2 regions of the Janthinobacterium sp. 75 genome follow, and region 1 is predicted to be linked to the other one. Evidence: predicted binding sites of a transcription regulator. Region 1 holds the regulator's gene; the other holds the start of a gene.
What was found. The regulator FliA, encoded in region 1, starts transcription of late flagellar genes. The targets are predictions, from matches to a motif close to CTAAAGTTTNNNNNNNNNNNGCCGNTA.
Positions count from the first base shown of each region.

Region 2: the regulator FliA is predicted to act here: its motif matches at 3,530-3,556, upstream of C8C89_RS25805 (DUF5610 domain-containing protein).

Region 1 is NZ_SORD01000001.1:2,248,961-2,261,076, forward strand. It holds gene flhA (flagellar biosynthesis protein FlhA) at 1-1,552, shown strand, start outside; gene flhF (flagellar biosynthesis protein FlhF) at 1,870-3,198, shown strand; gene C8C89_RS10240 (antiactivator of flagellar biosynthesis FleN protein) at 3,191-4,054, shown strand; gene C8C89_RS10245 (RNA polymerase sigma factor FliA) at 4,099-4,830, shown strand; gene C8C89_RS10250 (flagellar motor protein) at 4,812-5,558, shown strand; gene motD (flagellar motor protein MotD) at 5,564-6,352, shown strand; gene C8C89_RS10260 (translation initiation factor Sui1) at 6,403-6,765, shown strand; gene C8C89_RS10265 (hypothetical protein) at 6,841-7,698, shown strand; gene C8C89_RS10270 (CPBP family glutamic-type intramembrane protease) at 7,797-8,375, shown strand; gene C8C89_RS10275 (flagellar protein FlgN) at 8,391-8,858, opposite strand; gene flgM (flagellar biosynthesis anti-sigma factor FlgM) at 8,867-9,175, opposite strand; gene flgA (flagellar basal body P-ring formation chaperone FlgA) at 9,286-9,981, opposite strand; gene flgB (flagellar basal body rod protein FlgB) at 10,173-10,619, shown strand; gene flgC (flagellar basal body rod protein FlgC) at 10,622-11,023, shown strand; gene C8C89_RS10300 (flagellar hook assembly protein FlgD) at 11,039-11,737, shown strand; gene C8C89_RS10305 (flagellar hook protein FlgE) at 11,792-12,116, shown strand, end outside.
Region 2 is NZ_SORD01000002.1:304,653-316,768, reverse strand. It holds gene C8C89_RS25825 (TPM domain-containing protein) at 1-220, opposite strand, end outside; gene C8C89_RS25820 (LemA family protein) at 222-836, opposite strand; gene pyrF (orotidine-5'-phosphate decarboxylase) at 1,005-1,838, shown strand; gene sbcB (exodeoxyribonuclease I) at 2,023-3,471, opposite strand; gene C8C89_RS25805 (DUF5610 domain-containing protein) at 3,628-4,242, shown strand; gene C8C89_RS25800 (GGDEF domain-containing protein) at 4,349-5,314, opposite strand; gene C8C89_RS25795 (HPF/RaiA family ribosome-associated protein) at 5,576-5,953, opposite strand; gene C8C89_RS25790 (DUF1345 domain-containing protein) at 6,183-6,848, opposite strand; gene C8C89_RS25785 (MFS transporter) at 6,887-8,158, opposite strand; gene C8C89_RS25780 (CDP-6-deoxy-delta-3,4-glucoseen reductase) at 8,227-9,252, opposite strand; gene C8C89_RS25775 (SDR family oxidoreductase) at 9,265-10,182, shown strand; gene C8C89_RS25770 (hypothetical protein) at 10,266-10,526, shown strand; gene C8C89_RS25765 (hypothetical protein) at 10,725-10,994, shown strand; gene C8C89_RS25760 (hypothetical protein) at 11,237-11,476, shown strand; gene C8C89_RS25755 (glycine-rich domain-containing protein-like) at 11,564-12,116, opposite strand, start outside.

The DNA.
Region 1 (12,116 bases):
CCGCCGCACGGAAGTGGCGCAGGAAGCGGAATTCTATGGCGCCATGGACGGTGCCAGCAAATACGTGCGCGGCGACGCCATCGCCGGCATCATGGTCACCGTCATCAATATCGTTGGCGGCCTGCTGGTGGGCTTGCTGCAGCACGACATGGGCTTTGCCGATGCGCTCAAGAATTACACCCTGCTGGCCATCGGTGACGGCCTGGTGGCACAGATTCCTTCGCTGATCATTTCCACGGCAGCCGGTATCGTCGTCTCGCGCGTGGCCAGCGACCAGGACATCGGCACCCAGTTGGTGGGCCAATTGTTTGCGAAACCGCAAGTGCTATATATTACCGCCGGCATCATCGGCGGCATGGGCTTGATTCCCGGCATGCCGAACATGGTCTTCATCCTGCTGGCCTCATTGCTGGCCGGCTCCGCCTATTTGATCAGCAAGAAACGCACGCAGGAAAAGGCGGCGGCCGAGAAGCCGGCCGAAGTGCCGCAAGCGACCGTGGCGCCCGAGCAGGAAGAGGCAAGCTGGCAAGACATCATGCCAGTCGATACCCTGGGCCTGGAAGTGGGCTACCGCTTGATTCCCCTGGTCGACAAGACGCAGGGTGGAGAATTGCTCAAGCGCATCAAAGGCATCCGCAAGAAATTTGCCCAGGAAGTGGGCTTTCTGGCGCCGCCCGTGCATATCCGCGACAACCTGGAATTGAAGCCGTCCGCCTACCGCATCACCCTCAAGGGCGTGGAAGTGGGCGTGGGCGAGGCGTTCAATGGTCAGTTCCTGGCGATCAATCCCGGCATGGCCAGCGGTAGCTTGCCGGGCCTGGCTACCAGCGACCCCGCGTTCGGCTTGCCCGCCACCTGGATCGACGCCAGCTTGCGCGACCAGGCACAATCGATGGGCTACACGGTCGTCGATGCGGGCACCGTGGTGGCCACGCACTTGAATCACCTGATCACCTCGCACGCGTCCGAGCTGCTGGGCCGTGCCGAAGTGCAATCGCTGCTCGATCACCTGGGCAAGGATGCGCCGCGCCTGGTGGAAGACCTGGTGCCGAAGATGCTGTCGCTGTCGACCCTGCAAAAAGTGCTGCAGAACCTGCTGGCCGAGGGTGTGCACATCCGCGACATGCGCACCATCATCGAAACCCTGGCCGAGCATACGGTCAATACGCAAGACCCGAACGATCTGACGGCGCTGGTGCGCGTGTCCCTGGGCCGCGCCATCGTGCAGCAACTGTTCCCCGGCGCCGCCGAACTGTCCGTGATGACCCTCGACAGCCGCCTGGAGCGCCTGCTGATGCAAGCCATGGGCAATGGCGGCGATGGCGCCGGCATCGAGCCGGGCCTGGCCGATACCATCGCCCACCAGGCGGGCCTGGCCGCGCAGCAGCAGGAAGCGCTGGGCCTGACGCCCGTGCTGCTGGTGCCGGCGCCGCTGCGCGCCCTGCTGTCGCGCTTCCTGCGCCGCGCCCTGCCGCAGCTGAAAGTGCTGTCGCATGCGGAAGTGCCGGAAACCAAGACCATTCGCGTCACCAGCCTGGTGGGCGCGCAATAGTTGGCACAGTCAATACCGGGGTCAGACCCTCATACACGTTGCCGATGACCTTGATGTCGGCGGTGTTGGGGGTCTGACCCCAGGCGACGGCCCCTTTGCCTCTTTTTGCTTATTTTTTCATCAATTTCCTGCTGGCAAACTGAATAACGGGTACTTTCCCGTCCTGTTCCTTCGATCATTTCCTCCAAGCATCGCTAATAATGGAAACTGTCCGGGTGATCTGTGTCCATGTGGAAGACAGCACTCAAGCAACAGGAGTCCATGATGGTCACACAGTTCAGCCAATTTTGCGCCACCCCCGCCCTGGGAGGCCGGTCATGAATGTGAAGAAATTTACGGGCGCCTCGTCGCGCGATGCGCTGCGCAAGGTGCGCGAAGCGCTGGGCCCCGATGCCGTGATCTTGTCGAACCGCCAGGCCGATGGCGTGGTGGAAATCCTCGCGCTGGCCAATGACGATGCCGCTTCGCTGGCCTCGCCGCCGGCCGCGTCCGAAATGTCCCAGCCCCGTCCCCAGTTGCAGACCCAGTTCGCCACGCCGCAGCGTCCGGCCGCCCCGGCCCAGCGCCCGGCTGCGCCGCGTCCTGCCGCGCCGCGCCAGGCAGCCGGCGAGCCAGTGGACATGGCCCGCATGCAGCAGATGATGGCCAGCGCACTGGCGCACGTCAAAGAGAACGCCGCCGCCGAGATGAGCGGCATGATGAATGAAATCCGCGCCATGCGCGGCATGATGGAAACCCAGCTGGCGGAAATCTCGTGGGGCTCGACGCAGCAGCGCGAGCCGCAAAAAGCCGTGGTGCTGCGCGAAATGCTGGCAGCAGGTTTTTCGGCCAGCCTGGCGCGCTACCTGATCGACAAGCTGCCCGCCGGCCTCGATGGCGCGCAAAGCATGCGCTGGATCAAGACCGTCCTGAGCCGTAACCTGAATACGGTGGCCAATGAAGACGCCATGCTGGAGCAGGGCGGCGTGTTTGCCCTGGTAGGCCCGACCGGTGTCGGCAAGACCACCAGCACGGCCAAGCTGGCGGCCCGCTGCGTGATGCGCCACGGCCCGGAAAAGCTGGCCCTGATCACCACGGACGCCTACCGTATCGGCGCGCACGAACAGCTGCGCATCTACGGCAAGATCCTCGGCGTGATGGTGCATTCGGTGAAGGATGAAGCGGACTTGCGCATCGCCCTGAAGGAATTGAAGAACAAGCACACGGTGCTGATCGATACGGTGGGCGTGAGCCAGCGCGACCAGATGGTCACGGAACAGGTGGCCATGCTGTCGGGCGCCGGCGCCGACGTGAAACGTTTGCTGTGCCTGAACTCCACCGCGACGCAGGAAACGTTGAACGAGGTGGTGCGCGCCTACCAGGGCAGCGGCCTGGCCGGCTGCATCATGACCAAGCTCGATGAAGCGGCCTCGATCGGCAATGTGCTCGACGTGGTGATCCGCCAGAAACTGAACCTGTTTTATGTGTCGAACGGCCAGCGCGTGCCGGAAGACCTGTACCTGGCCGACCGCGGCTATCTGATCGACCGCGCCTTCAAGCTCAAGCGCGATGCGGCGGCGACGCAGTTTTCCGATGCCGAACTGCCGCTGCTGATGGCGCAGGCAGCTGCCCGCAACAATGAAGCGCGCGGGGTGCGCCTTGGCTAATTTCGATTTCGACCAGGCCGAAGGCTTGCGTCGCATGCTGGCCGGCCCGCAGCCGCGGGTGATGACTTTTCTCTCTGCCACGCCGCAGGACGACAAGGGTGCCATGCTGGTCAACCTGGGCGCCTCGCTGGTCTACGGCGGCAATGACGTGCTGCTGCTCGACGCCAGCGGCGGCAGCGATGGCGTCGCTGCGCGCCTGGGACTGGCGCACGGCGCCAGCCTGCGCGACGTGGCGCGCCAGCAGTGCGCCTTGAACCAGGTCATCCACCAGGTGCCGCAAGGCTTCGGCGTAGCCAGCCTGGGTGCGCGCAACCACCTGATGGACAGCATGGACTATGCGGGCGAGGAAGAACTGCGCCGCCTGGGCAAGACCTTCGAGGTGATGGCGCGCCAGAGCGGCATCGTGCTGGTCGACGGCGTCATGGCCGACGAGGGCGATTGCTTTCCCGTGCCGCTGATGGCCTCGTCCGATATCGTGGTGCAAGTGTCGACCAGCGCCACTTCGATCAAGGCGGCATACTGCCTGATCAAGCGCCTGAGCCAGGAACTGGGACGCCGTCCGTTTGGCATTCTGGTCACCGGCGCTTCCGAATCCGAGGCAAAAGTGGTATACGATAATATGGCGCAGGCGGCGAGCCGTTACCTGGCCGTGAAACTGACCTCGATGGGGTCGGTGCCTGCCGATGAGTATCTGCACCGCGCGGCGCGTCTGGGCCGCAGCGTGGTCGATGCCTTTCCGCTGGCGGGAGCTTCGGTGGCGTTTCGCGGACTGGCCGAGCGGCTGGCCCGTTCGGCGGCGCCGGTGCTCGGTGGCACCTTGTACCAGACGGGGAGCCCGCACCAGTTCAGCGTCTGAATCCATCATCAGCACACGATAGCAGTTAAAACAATAAGCAGCCTATGTACACGGTCAAAGGGAAATCGAACAAGGACTATTTGCTGACGGAGCACATTCCGCTGGTGAAGCGTCTGGCGCACCATATGAAGGCGAAATTGCCGCCTTCGGTCGAGGTCGATGACCTGATCCAGGCCGGCATGATCGGCCTGCTCGACGCCATCAGCCGCTATGAAGAGACGCATGGCGCGCAGTTCGAGACGTATGCCGTGCTGCGCATCCGCGGCGCCATGCTCGACGAATTGCGCACCAGCGACTGGTTGCCGCGCAGCATGCGCCAGAACATGCGCAAGATCGAAGAGGCGATGAGCATCCTGCAGCAGCGCCTGGGACACCCGCCGACGGAGTCGGAAGTGGCGAAATTGCTGAAAATGTCGCTGGCCGATTACCAGGAAATGCTGGGTGACGGCGGCGGCCACCAGTTGCTGTACTACGAAGACTTTCATGACCCGGACGGCAATGACAGCTTTCTCGACCGCCATTGCGTGGACGAGGACAGCGACCCCTTGCGGTCCCTGCTCGATACCGATTTCCGGCAATCCGTGATCGATGCCATCGACGCGCTGCCGCCACGCGAGAAAATGCTCATGGGCCTGTACTACGAAGAAGAGCTGAACCTGAAGGAGATCGGCGCGGTGATGGGCGTGTCCGAGTCGCGTGTCTCGCAGCTGCATACCCAGGCCGTCGCACGCCTGCGGGCAACCTTGAGGGAGCTGGCGTGGACTGGTCCAGCGTAATCGGGCTGGCGCTGGCGCTGGCGGGCCTCCTGGTCGGCCAGGCACTGGAAGGCGGCAAGATGGCCTCCCTGCTGCAGCCGGCCGCCTTTGCCATCGTCATCGTCGGCACCTTCGGCGCCGTGCTGCTGCAAACGCGGCTGCGTACTTTCGTGCGCGGCCTGGAAATGCTGCGCTGGGTGTTTTTGCCGCCGGCCGATACGCGCGCCGCGCTGGCGCGCGACATCGGGCAATGGAGCTTGACGGCGCGCCGCGACGGCCCGCTGGCGCTCGAGCGCCTGATGGAAAACACGGCCGACCGCTTCAACGCCAAGGGTTTGCGCATGATCGTCGACGGCATCGCCCCCGACAAGCTGCGCCAGCTGCTCGACGTGGAGATCTCTGCCTACGAAATGGCCGAGCGCCAGGCCGTCAAGGTGTGGGAGTCGGCGGCCGGCTATTCGCCCACCATCGGTATTCTGGGCGCCGTGCTGGGCTTGATCCATGTCATGGAAAACCTCACCGACCCGAGTAAATTGGGCAGCGGCATCGCCGTGGCGTTTGTGTCGACCATCTACGGCGTGGGCCTGGCCAATCTGCTGTTCTTGCCGGTGGCCAATAAACTCAAGGCCATCGTCTCGCGCCGGGTGCTGCAGTATGAAATCACGGCCGCCGTGCTGTACGACATCGCCACGGGCGACCACACGCGCATCATCGAAGAGCGCGTGGCCAGCCTGCTGCACGAGCACTGACCATGATGCGGCGCGCGCGCAGGAAGTATGACGAGGAACCGGACAACCAGGACCGCTGGCTGATCTCGTACGCCGACTTCATCACTTTGTTGTTCGCCTTTTTCGTCGTCATGTATGCGATTTCGCAAGTCAACGAAGGTAAGTACCGCGTCTTCCAGAATGCCATCGGCCAGGCTTTCAGCCTGGAAAAGGGCGCGCCGCCCATCATCATGGAAGCACCGCAAGCCATTGCGCTGCCGAATCCCGCCCTGAAACGCCGCACTGAAGCCCTCCGCCGCGAGCGCGAACACATGACGCGCCTGGCGCAGGATCTCACGTCCACCCTGGCGCCGCTGGTCAAGGAAGGCAAGGTCAGGGTCACGCAGACGAGCCGCGGCGTGAGCGTGGAAATCAATGCCAGTGTGCTGTTCGACCCGGGTGCCGCAGGGCTGACGGCCGAGTCGGACCAGGCCTTGCGCGCCGTGGCCGTGCTGCTCAAGGATGACACGCACGACGTGCAGGTGGAAGGGCATACGGATGTGCAGCCGATCAGCAATTCGACCTTTGCCTCGAACTGGGAATTGTCGGCCGCGCGCGCCAGCGCCGTGGTTCGCCTGTTCATCGCCAGCGGCGTGCAAGCGTCGCGCCTGACGGCCGTGGGACATGCCGATAATATCCCCGTGGCGCCGAATGCCACGCCGGAAGGGCGCGCGCGCAACCGCAGGGTCGCCGTGACGATTTTGTCGGGCATCCCCGAGACCGTGACGGAAGTGCCGACGTCGCCCGTCGCACCTGCTCCGGCGCCGGCCAACTGACCCTCGCCGCTTGGTACAATCGCTGCCTTCTTCCTTTTTAGCTATCCATCATGAAAAGCAGCTCCCTGGGCGGTCTAGTGTATTCCACCGAAACGGGCCGCATGTGCCCAGCCTGCCGCCAGCCGCTGGCGCAATGCGCGTGCAAGGCGCAGGCCAAGGCGGCGCCTGCGGGCGATGGCGTGGTGCGCGTGTCGCGCCAGACCAAGGGCCGTGGCGGCAAGAGCGTCACCGTGGTGAAAGGCTTGGCGCTGGACGCCATCGCCCTGGCGCTGCTGGGCAAGCAGCTGCGCACGCAGTGCGGCTCGGGCGGCACCGTCAAGGATGGCGTGATCGAAGTGCAGGGCGACCATGTCGAGACGGTGATGGCCGCGCTGGCCAAGCTGGGCCACCAGGCGAAAAAGGCCGGCGGCTGAGAGTGTGGAGGCGTGCGGCCCGCCGCAGCACGCCTGTGGTAACGTGCGTTTCCCATCCACGCGCGCCACCTCATCATGATTAGCAAGCTGACCGGCATCGCCACTGCCGCTGCCATCGCGGCAGTGCTGGCGCTCGTGTACTGGCCCGCGCCCGACGGCGGCGCGCCGCAATCTGTGGCCATCGCTGCTGCCAGCGCACCACCGGGGCGCAGCCTGGCATCGTATTTGAATATCGATGCCAGCCCCGTCGCCGATGCCGCGCCCGTTGTCGTGTCCCTGGCGCAGCGGCTCGAACGCCTGGCTGCCAGCGGCAGGGCGGAAGACGCGTATGCGGCCTTCAACCTGATCGACGACTGCATTGTTTTCCAGCGCGAAAGCCGCTTGCCGGGGCTGGAATTCGAGCTGGGACGCGAGATGACGGCGGAAGAAAAAGCCGCCCAGCAGCAGCTGTGCGGGGGCCTGACGCAACGCCAGCGCGAGGACCGCCTGGCCTACCTGGCGACCGCCGCCAAGGCGGGTGTGCCGGGCGCTGCCACCCTGTTCCTGTGGGAAGGGCCGTTCGGCGACCGCAGCGCGCTGCGCAACCGTCCTGACGATCCGCTGGTGCAGGCATGGAAGCGGCAAGCCATTGCCCAGCTGACGGCGCAGGCGGATGACGCTGAACTGAGCAGCGTGGCTACCCTGATGATGGCCTACCTGCGCGATGGCGAGGTGGTGCAGAAGGATGCCCCGCAAGCGTATGGCTACCTGCTGGCCCTGCGCATGGTGTACGACGACATCCTGGCGCCCGGCACCACCAATCCGTATCAGGATGAATACTGGCACTGGCTGCAAAACGAGCTGACGCCGGCGCAGCAGGCCGCCGCGGCAGCGAAGGGACAAGCCATCGCGGCGAAATTTCGCCAGCATACGGGGCGTGCCGCGCATGGCTGAGGCGTGGAGAGCATGCATGTTTTGCAATAATTAGCCTTGTTTGACGCCATGCCGCCGCGCTATGATGGCCGCACGCCTGCCTGAGGGGCGGATGCGCCATGAGGAGACATGCACGGATGCTGAAAGCGAGGAATTTTCCGCTGCCGCAGTTGGCTGCCAGCCTGGCCGCCTTGCGGGTGCGCATGGCAGCGCACCCCATGCGGGGCGCTTTGATGTTGGGGGTGACCGTGGGCGCCATCAACTTTCTCATCTTCGTACCGTTGGCACTGGCTGCCGTGGCCCTGTTCACCTCGCAGCAACTGGGTGGTACCGCTGCGGCGTCCCTGAAAGACGCCAGCACGGCGACGATACTCTGGATAGCCGTCGTTTGGGCGCCGTTGTTCGAGACGCTCATCGGGCAGTGGCTGCCGCTGGAGATATTACGCCGTTACAAGGTGCGCACTGCGGTCAGCCTGCTGGCCAGCGCGGCACTTTTTTCCCTGCTCCATGTCGTGAACGGTGCCGGGATCTTGCACGCGGCCATCACTTTTATTGGCGGATGCACGTTCGCAGCCAGCTACCTGACGGCGCGCAGCATGGGCCCGGCGCCCGCGTATGTGGCGGCCGCCGCGGCGCATGCTTGCAGCAATGGTTTATTGCTGTGCTTGTCGCTGCTGTTTCCGGGTTTGGCGTCGTGAGCGTCGCGTGAAAACTTAGCCGATGACGACGCGCCGGCTGGCTGTGTTCGTCATTGCTTGGCCGCTGGGGCCGTAGAAGTTGCCGCTCTGGGCCGTGGGGCGCATGGCGTTCAGGGCGCCTTGCGTGTGCAACATGTGTTTGTTGACCAGCAGGCTATTCAACCGGTTCTGTTCCTTGGCTTCGCGCGTGGTCTCGAGCAGGGCTTTCCATAGGGGCGCCGCCTCGGCTTCGCTGGCACCGACCAGCCACTCTTCCATGCCCGCTTCGGCGGCCGTGAAACCGGCCGCCGCCAGCGCCTGGTGGCGTTGCGCCGCCAGCTGGCTCAATTGTCCGACGAGTGCCGTCTTGCGCGCGGTGAGCTCCGTGATTGCATCGATGTCAGCCGCAACCAGATGCCGCTGTTCTTCTTTCATCAATGCCAGCAATGTGGTCATGAGCTGTTGCTCGTCGCGCAGGCTGGAAAACGGAGTCACTGATTGCATGAGGGAACCTATCTATTTCGTGAGTGCAGCAAGTCCTTGACTGTGTCGAGGAGACCGTCTGCCACTTTTTCAGAGTTGACCTGGAACTGCCCGTCGGCGATCGCCAGCTTGATGCGTTCGACTTTTTTCGTGTCGAACACGGCGCCGCTGCCGGCAGTTGCACTGGCCGCTAATGCCTGTCCTTGCGGCGACAGGCGTACATTGTCCGACGTCGTCGGTGTTGCCTGGGCTTTCTCGGCATTCCGGGCGCCGGAGGTGCTCGGGGGCGCCACCGGCAGGCCGGGATTGCTTTTAATGGTGTTATCGGTAATTTTCACAGCGTGATCCTCGTCTGGTCGAAGTCAAAAAACTCCGGGATATGACTTCTTATCGGCATCTTATCCAGGAACTTTAGTGCACCAGACTACAATATCGCTATCTATCCGTGTTAAAAGGCGACCTCCACCATGCCACCCGCGCGCGCCACGCCGCTGATCTGCTGGCCGCTCTGCGTGCGTACCTGTACCGTCTGCCCATCGCCGGCGCTGCCGATGGCGCGTCCTTCTGATGCTACCTGGAAACCATTGCCACTGGAAACGACGCGCACCAGCTGGCCCTGCATCACCACCGGCTTGCGGCGCAGGGTGTCGAGGCGCATTGGCGTGCCTGGCGGCAAGGAAATATTCGTGCTGGCGCCCACCACCTGGGCCATGTCGGTGGCGATGCCTGCCGGCAATGCGGCCAGGTCGCCCTGCATCGTCACCAGCTGGCTGGCATCAATGGCTTGCCCTTGCGCCAGCGGCACGGCGCTGGCCACGTAGTCGCCCACGACGGCCACGTTGGCTTGCAAATAGATGGTCCAGTTGCTTGGTGCCGTGCAGCGCACGCCCACCGTGGTCTTGCCCCAGGCGCGGGCGCCCGGCGCCATGAATGCTTGCGGTGCGGGGCAGGCCGCCAGGTTCAGGCGCGGATCGACGGCGCCGACGCTGATCGTTACTTTTCCCGGCAAGCCATTGCTTTGCACTTGCAGAAACTGTTCCACGCTGTTGCGCAGCGCTTCCGGCGTTTGCCGGCCGGCGTTTTGCGCCTGGGCCAGCATTGGCAGGGTGGCTAGAGCGAGAAGGAGTGCAAGCGGTGTTTTCATGGTGATAGGCCTCTGGAATACTGCCATGATAGTGCGCGTCGCCCCGTTCGAAGCCCCGATTAAGGGGTAAAAGTACAGTCTGATCCGGCGATGGCCTTACCGGTGGCCGCCGTACTATGTTTCCTGTCATCACTATACCGCCATCCTTTCGCCATCTCAGGCGCCAGTGGCAGATCTTTCCGGAGCCTGACATGATAGGGAAACTCGACGATTACATGCGCTTCAACGAGACGGCGCTGAGCCTGCGCTCGACGCGCCAGGAATTGCTCGCCTCGAATATCGCCAATGCCGATACGCCCAACTACAAGGCACGCGATGTCGATTTCGCCAGCGCGCTGAAGGGCGCGATGGCGCGCAAGGATGGCGTGCAGCCGGCCCTGAAGGGCACGGCGCCGCAGCATATGCCGGGCAAGGGTGTGGCTGCAGTTGCGGGCGCAGGCGGCAAGGTCGAGTCCCTGGCCGACGGCACGCCGCTGCTGTACCGCGCGCCGGCCCAGGGCGCCGTCGATGGCAACACGGTGGATATGGATCTCGAACGCAACGCCTTTGCCGACAACGCCATCCGCTATGAGGCGGCCGTGACCTTCCTCAACTCGCAGATCAAGGGCATGCTGACGGCCATTCAGGGAGGACAATAATCATGTCGCTGTTTAATATTTTCAATGTGTCCGGTTCGGCCATGAGCGCTCAGGCGCAGCGCTTGAACACGGTGGCCAGCAACCTGGCCAATGCCGATAGCGCCACCAGCGCCACGGGCGAAGCCTACCGCGCCAAGCAGGTGGTGTTCGAAGCCGTGCCCATGGCCAACGGCGCCACGGCCGTCAAGGTGCAGAAGGTGATCGAAGATCCGTCGCCGATGAAGCTGGTCTACGATCCGAAGAATCCGCTGGCCGACGAAAAGGGCTACGTCACCATGCCGAACGTGAATACGGTCGACGAGATGGTCAACATGCTGTCCGCCTCGCGCTCCTACCAGACCAACGTCGAAACCATGAATGCGGCCAAGTCGCTGCTCCTGAAAACCCTTACGCTCGGCCAATAAGGCTGACTGACTATTATGGCAACCATCGATACCAGCACCAGCCCCGTCACCGACCTGATGGCGACGATGAATCCGAAGAAGACGACGGCCGCGAAGGGCAGCGTCGAGGAGGAGACGAACAAATTCCTGACCCTGCTGGTGACCCAGCTGCAAAACCAGGACCCGATGAACCCGCTGGACAATGCACAGCTGACCAGCCAGCTGGCCCAGCTGTCCACGGTGACGGGCGTCAACAAGCTCAATACCACTTTGGAAACGCTGAAAACCAGCTACCAGCAGGCTGAATCCATGCAGGCGGCCAATATTATCGGCCACGGCGTGCTGACAGCAGGCAAGAACATCACCCTGAGCAAGAGTGCGGCCCTGCTGGGCGTGGACCTGGCGACGCCGGCCGACAGCGTCAAGGTCATCATCTACGACAGCTTGGGCAAGCAAGTCCATTCCATCGACCTGGGCCCGCAGGACGCGGGTACTTTGCCGCTGGGCTGGAACGGTTCCACCGCCGACCTCGATAAGGATGGCAAGCCCATCGTGCTGGCCGACGGCGCGTACACCTTCTCGGTGGAAGCCACGCGCGGCGGGGCCAAGCTCACGGATGCAGCGGCGCTGATGTTCGGTTCGGTCGCCAGCGTGTCGACGGGGGCGGGTGGCGTGAAGTTGAATGTACCGGGCGTGGGCAGCATTACCATGGCCGATGTGAAACAGATTTTGTAAGCCGCTCATTTGTAGCGTAGACCCTCTACCCCTAATTTCTACCAGGAGAACACAATGTCTTTCCAACAAGGCCTGAGCGGCTTGAATGGCGCCGCCAAATCGCTGGACGTCATCGGCAACAATATCGCCAACTCGGCCACCGTGGGTTTCAAGCAGTCGCAGGCGCAGTTTGCCGACATCTATGCCAATTCGCTGTATGGCGTGGGCGGCAACCAGCCCGGCATCGGCGTGGCCGTGTCGCAAGTGGCGCAGCTGTTCAACCAGGGTAACCTGGAGAGTTCGTCCAATCCGCTCGATATCGCCATCAATGGCGGCGGTTTCTTCCGCACCAGCGTGAACGGCGCCATCCAGTATTCGCGCAATGGCCAGTTCCAGGTTG
Region 2 (12,116 bases), on a different contig from region 1:
TCTTGACCAGCAGTACGGCGATCTGGCTGCCCGTCTTGGCTTCGTAGTCGGCCAGCACGCCTTCCAACGCCGCTTTCTGCTTGGCGTCGAGCATGCCGGCGTTATCCGTCACGCGCGCCGCCAGCGGCGGCACGGCTTGCAAGCCCTGTGCGCTGGCGGGCAGGCTGGCGCACAGCAGCAGTGCCATCGCCAGCGCTGCCAGAGAAGACCAGGCTTTCATCTTATTTGCCGAAGTTGACGGTTGGCGCGGTCGAAATGGATTTTTCGTTTTCCACCGTGAACGAAGGCTTGACCTTGTAGCCGAACATCATGGCCGTCAGGTTGTTCGGGAAGCTGCGCGCATGCACGTTGTAATCTTGCACGGCAACGATGTAACGCTGGCGCGCCACGGTGATGCGGTTTTCCGTGCCTTCCAGCTGCGACTGCAAGTCGCGAAAGCTCGTATCGGCCTTCAAGTCAGGATACTTCTCGGACACCACCATCAGGCGCGACAGGGCCGACGACAGCTGTCCCTGCACTTGCTGGAATTTTTCGAACGCGGCCGGGTCGTTCAGCACTTCGGGCGTGATCTGGAAACTGGTGGCGGCGGCGCGCGCCTTGGTCACCGCTTCCAGCGTTTCTCGCTCGTGCGTGGCATAGCCCTTGACGGTATTCACCAGGTTGGGGATCAGGTCGGCACGGCGCTGGTACTGGTTGACCACTTCGCCCCAGGCGGCCTTGGTCGCTTCGTCCTTGGTCTGGAAGTCGTTGTAGCCGCAGCCCGTCAGGATACCGGCCAGGACGGTAACGCTCAGCGCCAGGCGCAGCCATTTGGTGAATTGATTGGTGATTTGCATGATGGGTTCCGTGCAGAGTAAAAGGGATGAGGCAAATATACCTGAAACGGCCCGGGATGTCGGTTTAATAAGCGCAGGCCGCCGCCCCTGGGGGGCTGTCTCCTGTCTTGTAAGGCCCGCGCCGCGTTACAATATGGGGTTTGCAACTGAATATAGAGAAGGTGTGCCGTGAATTTCATCAATAAATTATCCGCCGCATGGACGGCCAATAATTCCCTGCTGTGCGTGGGACTGGACCCCGACCTGGCGAAACTGCCGGCCGAACTGCGCGACTTGCCCGATGGAATCACCACCTTTTGCACGCGCATCATCGACGCCACTGCCGACCTGGCCTGCGCCTTCAAGCCGCAGATCGCGTATTTCGGCGCGCTGGGTGCGGAAAAGCAGCTGGAAGACATTTGCCGCTACGTGCGCGAGAATTACCCGCATATCCCGCTGATCCTCGACGCGAAACGGGGCGACATCGGCGCCACGGCCACGCAATACGCGCGCGAAGCGTTCGAGCGCTACGGCGCCGACGCCGTCACCGTGAATCCCTACATGGGCGAGGATTCGCTCGATCCCTACCTGGCCTGGAAAGACCGCGGCGTGATCATCCTGTGCCGCACCTCGAACCCGGGCGGCTCGGATCTGCAATTCCTCGATACGGACGGCGTGCCTCTGTACCAGCGCGTGGCGCGCCTGGTGGCCGAGAAATGGAACAAGAACGGCCAGTGCGCGCTCGTCGTCGGCGCCACCTTCCCTGAAGAACTGGCGCAAGTACGCGCCATCGTGGGCGACATGCCGCTGCTGGTGCCCGGCATCGGCGCCCAGGGCGGAGATATTGCCGCCACCGTCGGCGCGGGCCAGACGGCGAACGGCATGGGCATGATGATCAGCTCTTCGCGCGCCATCATCTACGCCACGCCGCAAGCGGGCGAAGACTTCGCCGATGCGGCGCGCCGCGTGGCGATTGAAACGCGCGATGCCATCAATCAACACCGCGCGTCTGATGGTGTCTGACATAAGCTACTGCGCGTCGCGATTTGCGGCCGGCGATGCTCACTGTGCGATCAATCAACACCGCGCAGCGTAGGTCGGATTAGCGGCGTAGCCGCGTAATCGGACACCAGCACGCTCGGGCCAACAATGTTGTCGGATTACGCGGGGCTTTGCCCCGCTAATCCGACCTACCCGGCCTGGTCCTTCAGTCGCGCATGGGCGCCACCATCTCCGCATAGTCGTACAGCTCACCGAGAATCTCTTCTCCCCGCTCATCCACGGACTCCGACAGCACGTCGATTTCCGTAAACAGCATCTCGATGGTGCGGGCGCCGCCGTCGCCGTCGAACAATCGGGCGGCGCGGTGCTGTTCCCAGCGCAGGCTTTCCGCTTCGCTCAGGGTTTGCGGGAAATTGCGGGCGCGGTAGCGGAACAGCAATTCCTGCAAGCGTTCGTCGGCAAACGAGGGGCGGGCTGTGGCCAGCTTGGCCGGCGTATCGCGGCGCAGGGATTCGAGCAGGCGGCGGTCGTCGTTGCTGACGAAACCATTGTACAAATCTTCATCCACATCCAGGGCGACATTCGCGCCCGGGCGCTGGAACACTTCGGCCCAGATCGCCTCCATGTTCGGCGCCGTGGCGGCCAGCTGCGCGTTGGCGCGCGCCGCTTCCACATCGATGCCCCATTGCGCGGCCATGGCGGGCGACAGGGTTTTCAGGTTGCCGACCAGCATGGGCGACTTGTTCAGGTGCACGCTTTTCACGGGCAGGCGCGTCATGCCTTCCGGCATGGCCTCCTTGCGCGTGAACAAACGCGTACGGATGGTGTCGGCATCCAGATTGAACAGTTCGCGCGGATCGTAGGCGCAGTCCCAGACGAGAATTTCATTTTTATTGCTCGGGTGCGTGGCCAGCGGCCAGACGATGCCCAGGCAGCCCCGTTCGGCGGGGAACATGCCGGACACGTGCAGGAAGGGCTGGCGCTCGCCGGCGGCCAGGTGCATGCCCATTTCACTGGCGACCTTGTCTTTCTTGTGCAGGGCCAGGCAGAATTCGAACAGTTTCGGCTGCCTTTCACGGATCAGGCGGGCCAGGGCGATGGTGGCGCGCACGTCGGAGAGCGCATCATGCGCCGCTTCGTGGGCCAGGCCATTGGCCTTGCTCAAGTGTTCCAGCCTGAAACTGGTCTGGCCATCGTCGCGCTTCGGCCATTGAATGCCTTCCGGGCGCAGCGCGTGCGTCATGCGCACCACGTCGAGAATGTCCCAACGGCCGCAATGGTTCTTCCATTCGCGCGCATACGGGTCGATCAGGTTGCGCCAGAACAGGAAACGCGTGACTTCATCATCGAAACGGATGGTGTTGTAGCCCACGCCGATGGTGCCCGGTTCCGAAAAGGCCGCTTCGATGGTGGCGGCGAACTGGTGTTCGGGCACGCCCAGCTGCAAGCATTGCTGCGGCGTGATGCCCGTGATCAGGCACGATTGCGGGTCGGGCAGGAAGTCATTTGCAGGCTGGCAATACAGCATGATCGGGTCGCCGATCTCGTTCAGGTCGGCATCCGTGCGGATGGCTGCAAACTGGGCCGGACGGTCGCGGCGCGGCTGGGTGCCAAAGGTTTCGTAGTCGTGCCAAAGGAAAGTCTGGGTAGTCATTGATGGTCGTTGATGGTCGTTGCTTAATTGGTTATCCGGGCCGCTAAAAGTGCCACTGCTACAGTTTTCTGAAAACCTGCCGATACTACACGAGAGCATGGTCATCATTGCGTTTCCCGCATGGTGGCATATATTGCCCGTTCAAGGAGGTCTATCGTGTCAATTCCCATCGCCGCAAGCGGCAATTCCACCCCTTCCGTGACTTCCGTCAGTACCGGCGTTGCCGGCAAGGACGATAAAGTCCAGCAAAAGGACGGCGTCAAGACTGAAATGAGCGTGAATGACCGCAGCAAGCTGCAGTTGACCGCCTCCATCATGCAGGCGTCGCTAAATGTCTCGATCGGTTCGGAAAACGAGCCGCTGGCGCTGCTGTACAAGACGGCCATCACGAATATCAATGAAGCGCTGAAGGGCCAGTACGGCGACGACGCCATCCAGAACGCAGCCTCGCAGGACAATAGCGCCGAGGCGACGGCAAGCCGCATTGTATCGCTGTCGACGGGGTTTTTTGACGCGTTCAAAAAACAGAACCCCGGCCTCGATGACGATACGGCCCTGACCAAGTTCATGGACACTATCAGCGGCGGCATGGAAAAAGGCTTCAAGGAAGCGCGCGACATTCTGGGTGGCTTGAAAGTGCTGAATGGCGATATCGCCGGCAATATCGACAAGACGTATGAACTGGTGCAGAAGGGCTATGCGGATTTCATCGCCGCGCACAGCAGCAAGAAGGATGAGGCCGCCAAGCCGGCCGACAGCAAGGCCAGCTGATCATTATTGCGCCGGAAGCGCCGGAGAAAATGTCCAGGGCGAGGTGCATTGCCGAAGGCAGTACGAATGTACGACGAGGCAATGCAACGACGCCATGGGCTTTTTATCAGGTGCTTACACGGTTGCGCCCGCCGGCTTTGGCGCGGTACAGCGCCGCATCGGCCGCCGCGATCAACGCTTCGTCGTCCTGTTCCGCCTCCAGCCTGGCCACGCCGAACGAGCCCGTGATGTGCGGCAGCGCGCTGCGCATGTCGGCGAAGATGACGGCGTGCTCCATGCGCTCGCACAGGCGCTCGGCCACCCGCAAGGCGACGTGTTCGTTGGTATCGGGCAAGATCACCATCATTTCCTCGCCACCATAGCGCACGGCAAAATCCGTGGGCCTCAGGGCTGCGCCCAGCACTTGCGCGGCGATGCGCAGCGCCTGGTCGCCCGCCTGGTGGCCGTGCGTGTCGTTGAAGCGCTTGAAATGGTCGAGATCTATCATCACCAGCGACAGCGGAGAGCTGCTGGCGTGAGCGGTGATGATCATGTTCGGCAGTAAATCGGTCAGCCAGGCGCGGTTGTACAAGCCCGTCAGGCTGTCGACCATAGACAGCTGGCGGTAGAATTCGCCCAGTTTCTGGCGCCTGCGCAGCAGGGCATTGGCGGCGCGGATGCGGAAGGACAGCAAGCGCAGCAGGTTGCGCGCCAGGCCGTTCGATTGTTCGATCAATTCCCAGACGACGGCCGCGTCGATCACCAGCAAATCGGTTTCTTCCAGGGCAGAAATGGCGGCCAGGTTGCTTGCTTCATCGAGCACCGATTGTTCGCCCACGCTTTCGCCGGGCAAGACCTTGCTGACGGTGCCGTCATCCATACCCGTGTGGGTGTCGGCCGCCACGGCTAGCGAGCCGCGCAGGACGATGTACAGGCTGGTGCCCTTGCTGTCGGCAATGGCTTCGCCCGCTTCGAGGCGCATGACGGGGCAGGGCGCCAGCATGGCGGCCGTCTGGCTATCCGCAGCATCGCAAAATAGCTGTAAATCGCCGATGTTGCAGCCTGAAGCGCCGAAGTTGCCGATATGTTCCACAATCATACTTTCAAAAAGCCGACGCGCGCGAGCAGCGGGACGGTATCTTCATGATAGCGTAAAGCGGCCTTGGCTGTAACGGCAAAGGCTTGCTTGATGTCACTTACTGTGGGAAATACGACAATTATTTCAATGTCGCGTTAATCAGCGGGAATGCTGATGGTTTTGGCATTGTTGTTGCCGCGCGCGAAAGGCGGGCCGGATGTGCAAAGGCAGCCTTGAACGGCTGCCTTGGTCACTAGAGTACTGCGGTGGGTGGAGTTACTCGGCGGTTTCTTCCGCTTCGGCCGTATCGATCACGGCATTCTTGCCGGTGGCGTGGCGCTTGCTGTCTTGCAGGCGGCCCAGGGCGCTATCGATGGCACGTTTCAGCTTGTCGGTGGCGCCGGCCACGGATTGATGCACGGTGGCGTTCTGTTCGGTCACGGCAATCGGCTGATAGCCAGCAACGCGAGCTTCCATGACGCAGCGGATATCGTCGGCGCCGCCTTTCGGGCCGTTTGTATCGCTGATGTGGACTTCGATGCGGGTCAGGTTGTCGCGGAAGCGGTTGAGTGCGCTTTCAAGTACGGATTGCACATGTTCGTTCAGTCCAGCGGTGTTGGCGATGGTGCTGTCGGTATGAATATTGATTTGCATATGCTTACTCCTGTCAATTCAAAAAAAACCCATCTCAGGCGCCATGCACGGCAGCGGTCTATTCCACTGCGGGGGCGCGTCGGCGCCTGGTTCTTGCCTCATGCACTTGATCTCTGTGCATGACTTATCTTACTCCAGTTTCCACAATTTCAAGGGGTCTGCACGATTAAGATGCGCTTAACCCTTCAGCCAGATCAAGTTTCCTTGTGGAATCTTTTTGCCCTGCTGCTTATCCATTGATCAAGCCGGCGGCAATATTGATGGACAGTCCCAGCACGACCAGGTTGAAGAAAAAGCTCAGCACGGATTGCCCCAGCACGATCTGCCGCATCGATCGCGTCTGCACGCAAACGTCCGACGTTTGCACGGCTACGGCGATGGTGAAGGAGAAATACAAAAAATCCCAGTAATCGGGGTTTTGCTCGTCGTCGGGAAACTTCAAGGGACGTAGCGCGGGGTCGGCCTGGTAATACAGGTGGGCATAGTGAAAGCAGAACAGGGTGCCGACGAGAAACCAGGAGCCGACCAGTGTGAGGATCGTCAAGCCGTAATGCAGCGCGCGCTCGTCCGGCGCCATGTCTTTCATCGACGACAGTTGCGAGACGATGGCCACCAGGCTCATCACGGAGGCGACGGACAGGGCCGACAGGACCGTGGCGGCCCGCTCATCCTGGCGCGCTGCCATCACCTTCACCTTGTGATGGTTGGCGCGCATCATCATCCAGGCCATCGTCGCCAGGTAAAACCAGACGGCGACGTTCCACGCCGTCAGCAAACGCGTCATCAGTTGCCAGGACGAGGGCAGCAACAGGCCGGCTGCCACGCCGATGGCCGTGGCCATGCTCAGGTGGGGGCGGCTGCGGATGAAGCTGCGCAAGGGAAACGTGATTTTCATGGTGCGAGTTGGTCAGTAGCGATAGCGCATCTTAGCGCTTAGTGTGCGCTCGCGGTCGCCGTTCTGGCGGCCGCTTCCTTTTCGTGGTGGGGGAAGCGGTCCATGCGTGACAGCACGGGGAACAGCACGGCCCAGATGCCCGTCACGGCCAGGGTGGCTGCGCCGCCGAAGAGCACGGCGCGGACCAGGCCGAACCAGCCAGCCGTCAGGCCCGATTCGAATTCGCCCAGCTCGTTCGAGGCGCCGATGAAGACGGCATTCACGGCGCTGACCCGGCCGCGGATCTCGTCAGGCGTCTCGAACTGCACCAGCAGATGGCGGATGTAGACGCTGACCATGTCGCCGGCGCCCATCAGGAACAGCGCCGCCAGCGCCAGCGGGAAATAGCTGGTGCTGCCCAGCACCAGGGTGCCCAGGCCGAAGACGGCCACGCCGCCGAACATCCAGGCGCCCACGCGGCGCGTGATGGGGAAGATGGCCAGAATGATCGAGCACAGGGCGGCGCCGGCGCCCGGTGCCGTGCGCAGCAGGCCCAGGCCGCTGGGGCCGATATGCAGCACGTCATGCGCGAGTGCCGGCAGCAGGGCCGTGGCGCCGCCGAACAGCACGGCGAACAGGTCAAGTGAAATGGCGCCCAGCACGATGGGTTTCGACCAGACGAAGCGCAAGCCTTCGAGCAGGGTATGCCAGCTGACGGGTTCGCGCTTCACCACTTGCGGCGCCGGCGTGGTGGCGCGCATCAGCAAGACGGATACCACCAGCAGCGCGGACGAGATCAAATACACCACCTTCGGGCCGAAGTAATACAGCAAGCCGCCCAGGGTGGGGCCCAGGATGATGGCCACGTGCGAGCTCGATGAGCTGAGCGCGACGGCGCGGCTGAAGTGCTGCGTGGGCACCATGTTTACCAGCACGGCTTGCGTGGCCGGCATCATGAAGGCGCGCGCGCTGCCGAACAGCACCAGCACGGCAAACACGGGCCAGACGATGGAGAGTCCACTCAGCGTAAAGGCCAGCAGGGCCAGCGCGCAAGCGAGCTGCGCCGCCAGGCACCAGGCGATGATGTTGCGGCGGTTGTAGCGGTCGGCGACATGGCCGGCCGGCAGGATCAGCACGAGGAAGGGGGCGAACTGCGCCAGGCCGATCAGGCCAAGGTCGAACAGGCTGCCCGTGATCTGGTACACCTGCCAGCCGATGGCCACGCTTTGCATCTGCACGGCCACCGTGCCCAGTACGCGGGCGGACAGGTAAAAGGCGAAATTGCGGTGACGCAAGATACTGAAGCCGTTGCCGGCGGACGCGAGGGACATGAGATTTCCAGGGAGCAGCGGGGAGGGGGCAGCGGATGCCGCACCAGCAGCCCCCGCTGTCTGGATGCCTACTTGGCCAGGTCGGCTTCGGTGGTGAAGGCGTCCGCGTAGAACTCGTCGGCTGGAAGTTGACACAATTGCACGAAATCGCGGTTGGCCGACTCCACGACGATCGGTGCACCGCAGGCATATACCTGGTAAGCGGACATATCTGGCAGGTCGGCCATGACGGCCTGGTGCACGAAGCCCGTGCGGCCGCTCCAGGCGTCTTCCGGCAACGCGTCCGATACGACAGGCACATACGTAAATTGCGGCAGGTCAGCGGCCCACTGGCGGCACAGCGCATCCATGTACAGGTCGTGCGGGCGGCGCGCGCCCCAGTACAGGGTGATCGGGCGCGGGGATTGCTCGTTGATCATGTGTTCGACGATGGCTTTCAACGGGGCAAAACCCGTGCCCGAGGCCAGCAGCACGACGGGCTTGTCGCTGTCTTCGCGCAGGAAGAAGGTGCCCATCGGACCTTCGAAGCGCAGGATGTCGCGCTCTTTCATGCTGCCGAACACCTGGTCGGTGAACAGCCCGCCCGGCATGTGGCGGATGTGCAGGCTCACGGGGCCACCGTCGACGGGCGCACTGGCCATGCTGTAGCTGCGGCGCTTGTTGTCGCGCAGCATGATTTCGATATACTGGCCGGCGCGGTAGTGCAGGCGCTCGCTGGCCGGCAATTGCAGGGTCAGCACAACGACGTCAGGCGCGACTTTGTCGATGGTGGTCACGCGCGACGGCATTTTCTTGATCGGATAGTCGCTGCTGCCTGCCACTTCGCGCGCCTGCACCACCAGGTCGCCCTGGGGCACGGCGCAGCACAGCAGCGAGTAGCCGGCGGCCGCTTCATCTTCCGTCAGGGAGCGGGCCTGGTATGGCTTATGCTGTACATTGCCGGACACGATCTTGCCCTTGCAGGAACTGCAGGCGCCGCTCTTGCAGCTATACGGCAAGCCCACGCCGGCGCGGATCGCTGCCGACAGAACGGTTTCGTCCGCTTCACAGCTGAATTGGTGGCCGCTGGGCTGAACAGTAATTTGAAAAGTCATACAATCCTTGAGATGAAAAATATGTTAATGCACTCTTTGCGCAAGCCGGTGGGTTTGCCGCGCCTGCTGATCCTGGGCTGCGGCGACGTCGGCATGCGTCTGCTGCCCCTGCTGCGCGCGCGTTTTCGCGTCTTCGCCGTCACCAGCCAGCCGGCGCGTTGCGCGCAGCTGCGGGCGGCCGGCGCCGTGCCCATCGTGGCCAACCTCGACGACCGCGCCAGTCTGAAGCGGCTGGCGGGACTGGCGAGTATGGTCGTGCATCTGGCACCGCCCCTGTCGTCGGGCTTGCTGGACCTGCGCACGCGCAATCTGGTCGCCATTTTACCCGAGCATGCCCGCATGGTGTATGTGAGTACCAGCGGCGTGTATGGCGATTGCGCCGGCGCCTGGGTCGATGAGACGCGGTCGACAGCGCCGGCGAATGCGCGGGCGAAGCGGCGCGTGGATGCGGAGCAGGTCTTGCGTGGCTGGGGCGCGCGCCGCGGCGCCAGCGTGGCCATCCTGCGCGTGCCGGGCATTTATGCGCACGACCGTCTGCCACTGAAGCGCCTGCGCGAAGGCACGCCGGCTCTGGCCGCTGGCGACGACGTGTACACCAACCATATCCATGCCGATGACCTGGCGCGCATCATCGAACGGGCCTTGTGGCGGGGCAAGCCGGGACGCGTGTATCACGCCAGCGATGACAGCGAACTCAAGATGGCGGACTATTTCGATGCCGTGGCCGATACGTTCGGCTTGCCGCGCCCGCCGCGCCTGCCGCGTGCCGAGTTGCAGCAAGTGGTCACGCCGATGCTGCTGTCGTTCATGTCCGAATCGCGCCGGCTGCACAATACGCGTCTCAAGCGCGAGCTGGGTGTGTGCCTGCGCTACGCGCGCGTGGCCGATGCCTTGCAGTCGCTGTCCGACGATGTGGCCGGCATCGGGTAAAATGGCCGGTTATCTGCGCACTTTGCTGGGCCGGCGCGCAGCGCGCCGTTGCGGCGGTGCGCCATTCACTTAAGGACTACAGCATGAGCACCCTCACTTACGAAGAATACCTGGACGAGGTCACCACCGTCCTGACGGAACTGTACGACCTCGACGACGATGCCGCCATCAAGCTGGTCGTGGCGGCGCAGGATGCCGAATTTTTTGTTCCGCACGATGCGCATGAGGAAATGCGTACCGCCGAGCAAGCCAAGAAAGATGCGGTCACCCTGTTCGAGCGCAAGCAGAATCGCCAGCAAACGCAGGAAAAACAGCAACAGCGCGTGCGCCAGCAAAAGAAATAAGGGCGGACCATCGGCTGCCTGGCCGCTGGCGCAGGGAACAGTGCGGGCTTCGGCGCAATGCCGGGGCTTGGCCATTTGATGCAGCGCAAGGGCATCATGGCGAACTGGCGATATGCTGAGCAAAGTCGTCACGCGTCCAGGTTATTTGTGGTGGGTTCTACGCAGCGCGACGCTGTTACCCGTCAGTAGGAGCGAGCCATGCGAACTGCGAGTTACCCCAGCAAGGAACAAGTACGCGCCTACATGCGCGGCCGCGAACATGCGCTGCGGCCACCGCCACCGCCCGATGAAATTCGCCGGCAACTGGCCTGGTGCCGCATGGATGCCTTCCCGGGCGCCTGTTTGCTGGCCATGCCGGCCGACGTGGCCGCGCACAGCTGGGTTTTATCGGCCGACATGGCCCGCCTGAGCACCCTCATGGCCATAGCTTGGCTCATGCACAGCGGTGTTCCTCATCGTAAAAATTGATGACTTGCAGCAAATTTTTCCGATTTGAGTTATCCTCTAGCACATTCCAAGTGCGTCAATTCTCTTCAATTATCACAATTTTGCTTTAAGTTACGCAAAAATCAACAATAGCGTGTATTATATTGTTTGTGGCTTAAAAGCCGCATAAGTGATGGCGCTTTTTAGTGTGTTTACCCTGAATTATTGCAGAAGAGACATTCGGTTTCTTTATGCATTAATACAACAAGTACGGATTTTTGATCATGTCTCTCAAACAAATTACTTCTTTGCCTACCTACAACCCGAATCGCGTCCTCGATGCGATCATCGACAAGCTGCAACTGAAAAACGATGCCGCCTTGTCGCGAGCTCTGGAAGTGGCGCCACCTGTTATCAGCAAGATTCGTCACAACACCTTGCCGATCGGCGCCACTATCCTCATCCGCATGCATGAAATCAGCGATTTCAGCATTCGTGAACTGCGCGAGTTGATGGCTGCCTAAGAGCGCCTGACAGACGGTAAACTGAGAGGTGCCGTCTGCGTAAGTCAGGCTTGCCGCGTGCGGCAGCCATAGCTGTTGTCTGCTTTTCTATTGCGGGTCGCGGTTCAGTACCGGACGATCGACATAGAAACGCCCCCTTTCCAGGCCAGTGGTGGACGACTTGACCACCGCTGCGGCCAGTGAGGCGGGCGCGCTGGAAAATGCGGTGTTGGCAGCCCCGGTCGCGCGGCCCGAATACGCCGTCGCCTGCACCGCCGCACTGGAAAACGCCGTTTGCACGGCCCGGCCCGAGTAGGCTGTCGCCTGCACTGCCGCACTGGAAAACGCCGCTTGCACGGCCCGTCCCGAATACGCCGTTTCTGCGCGGATATAATCTTCCCCGAACGTTTGCTCATACAGCTGCTTCATGCGCTCGCCCACGCGCTGGTGCGCCGCTTCGTCATCTTCGCCGCGCAAGCCGATGTACGGAAAGTGATGCAGGAAATAACCGAAGACCTGTTCGCAGTCCGCTGCATATTTCAGCGTGTCGAGGATGTGGTAATGCCAGAAGGTATCGACGTCCATCAGCGGCGCCGTTTCTTCTTCCGGAAACTGTTTCATCAGGATCAGGAAGCGCCGGTATTCGAACTCCACCGCATTC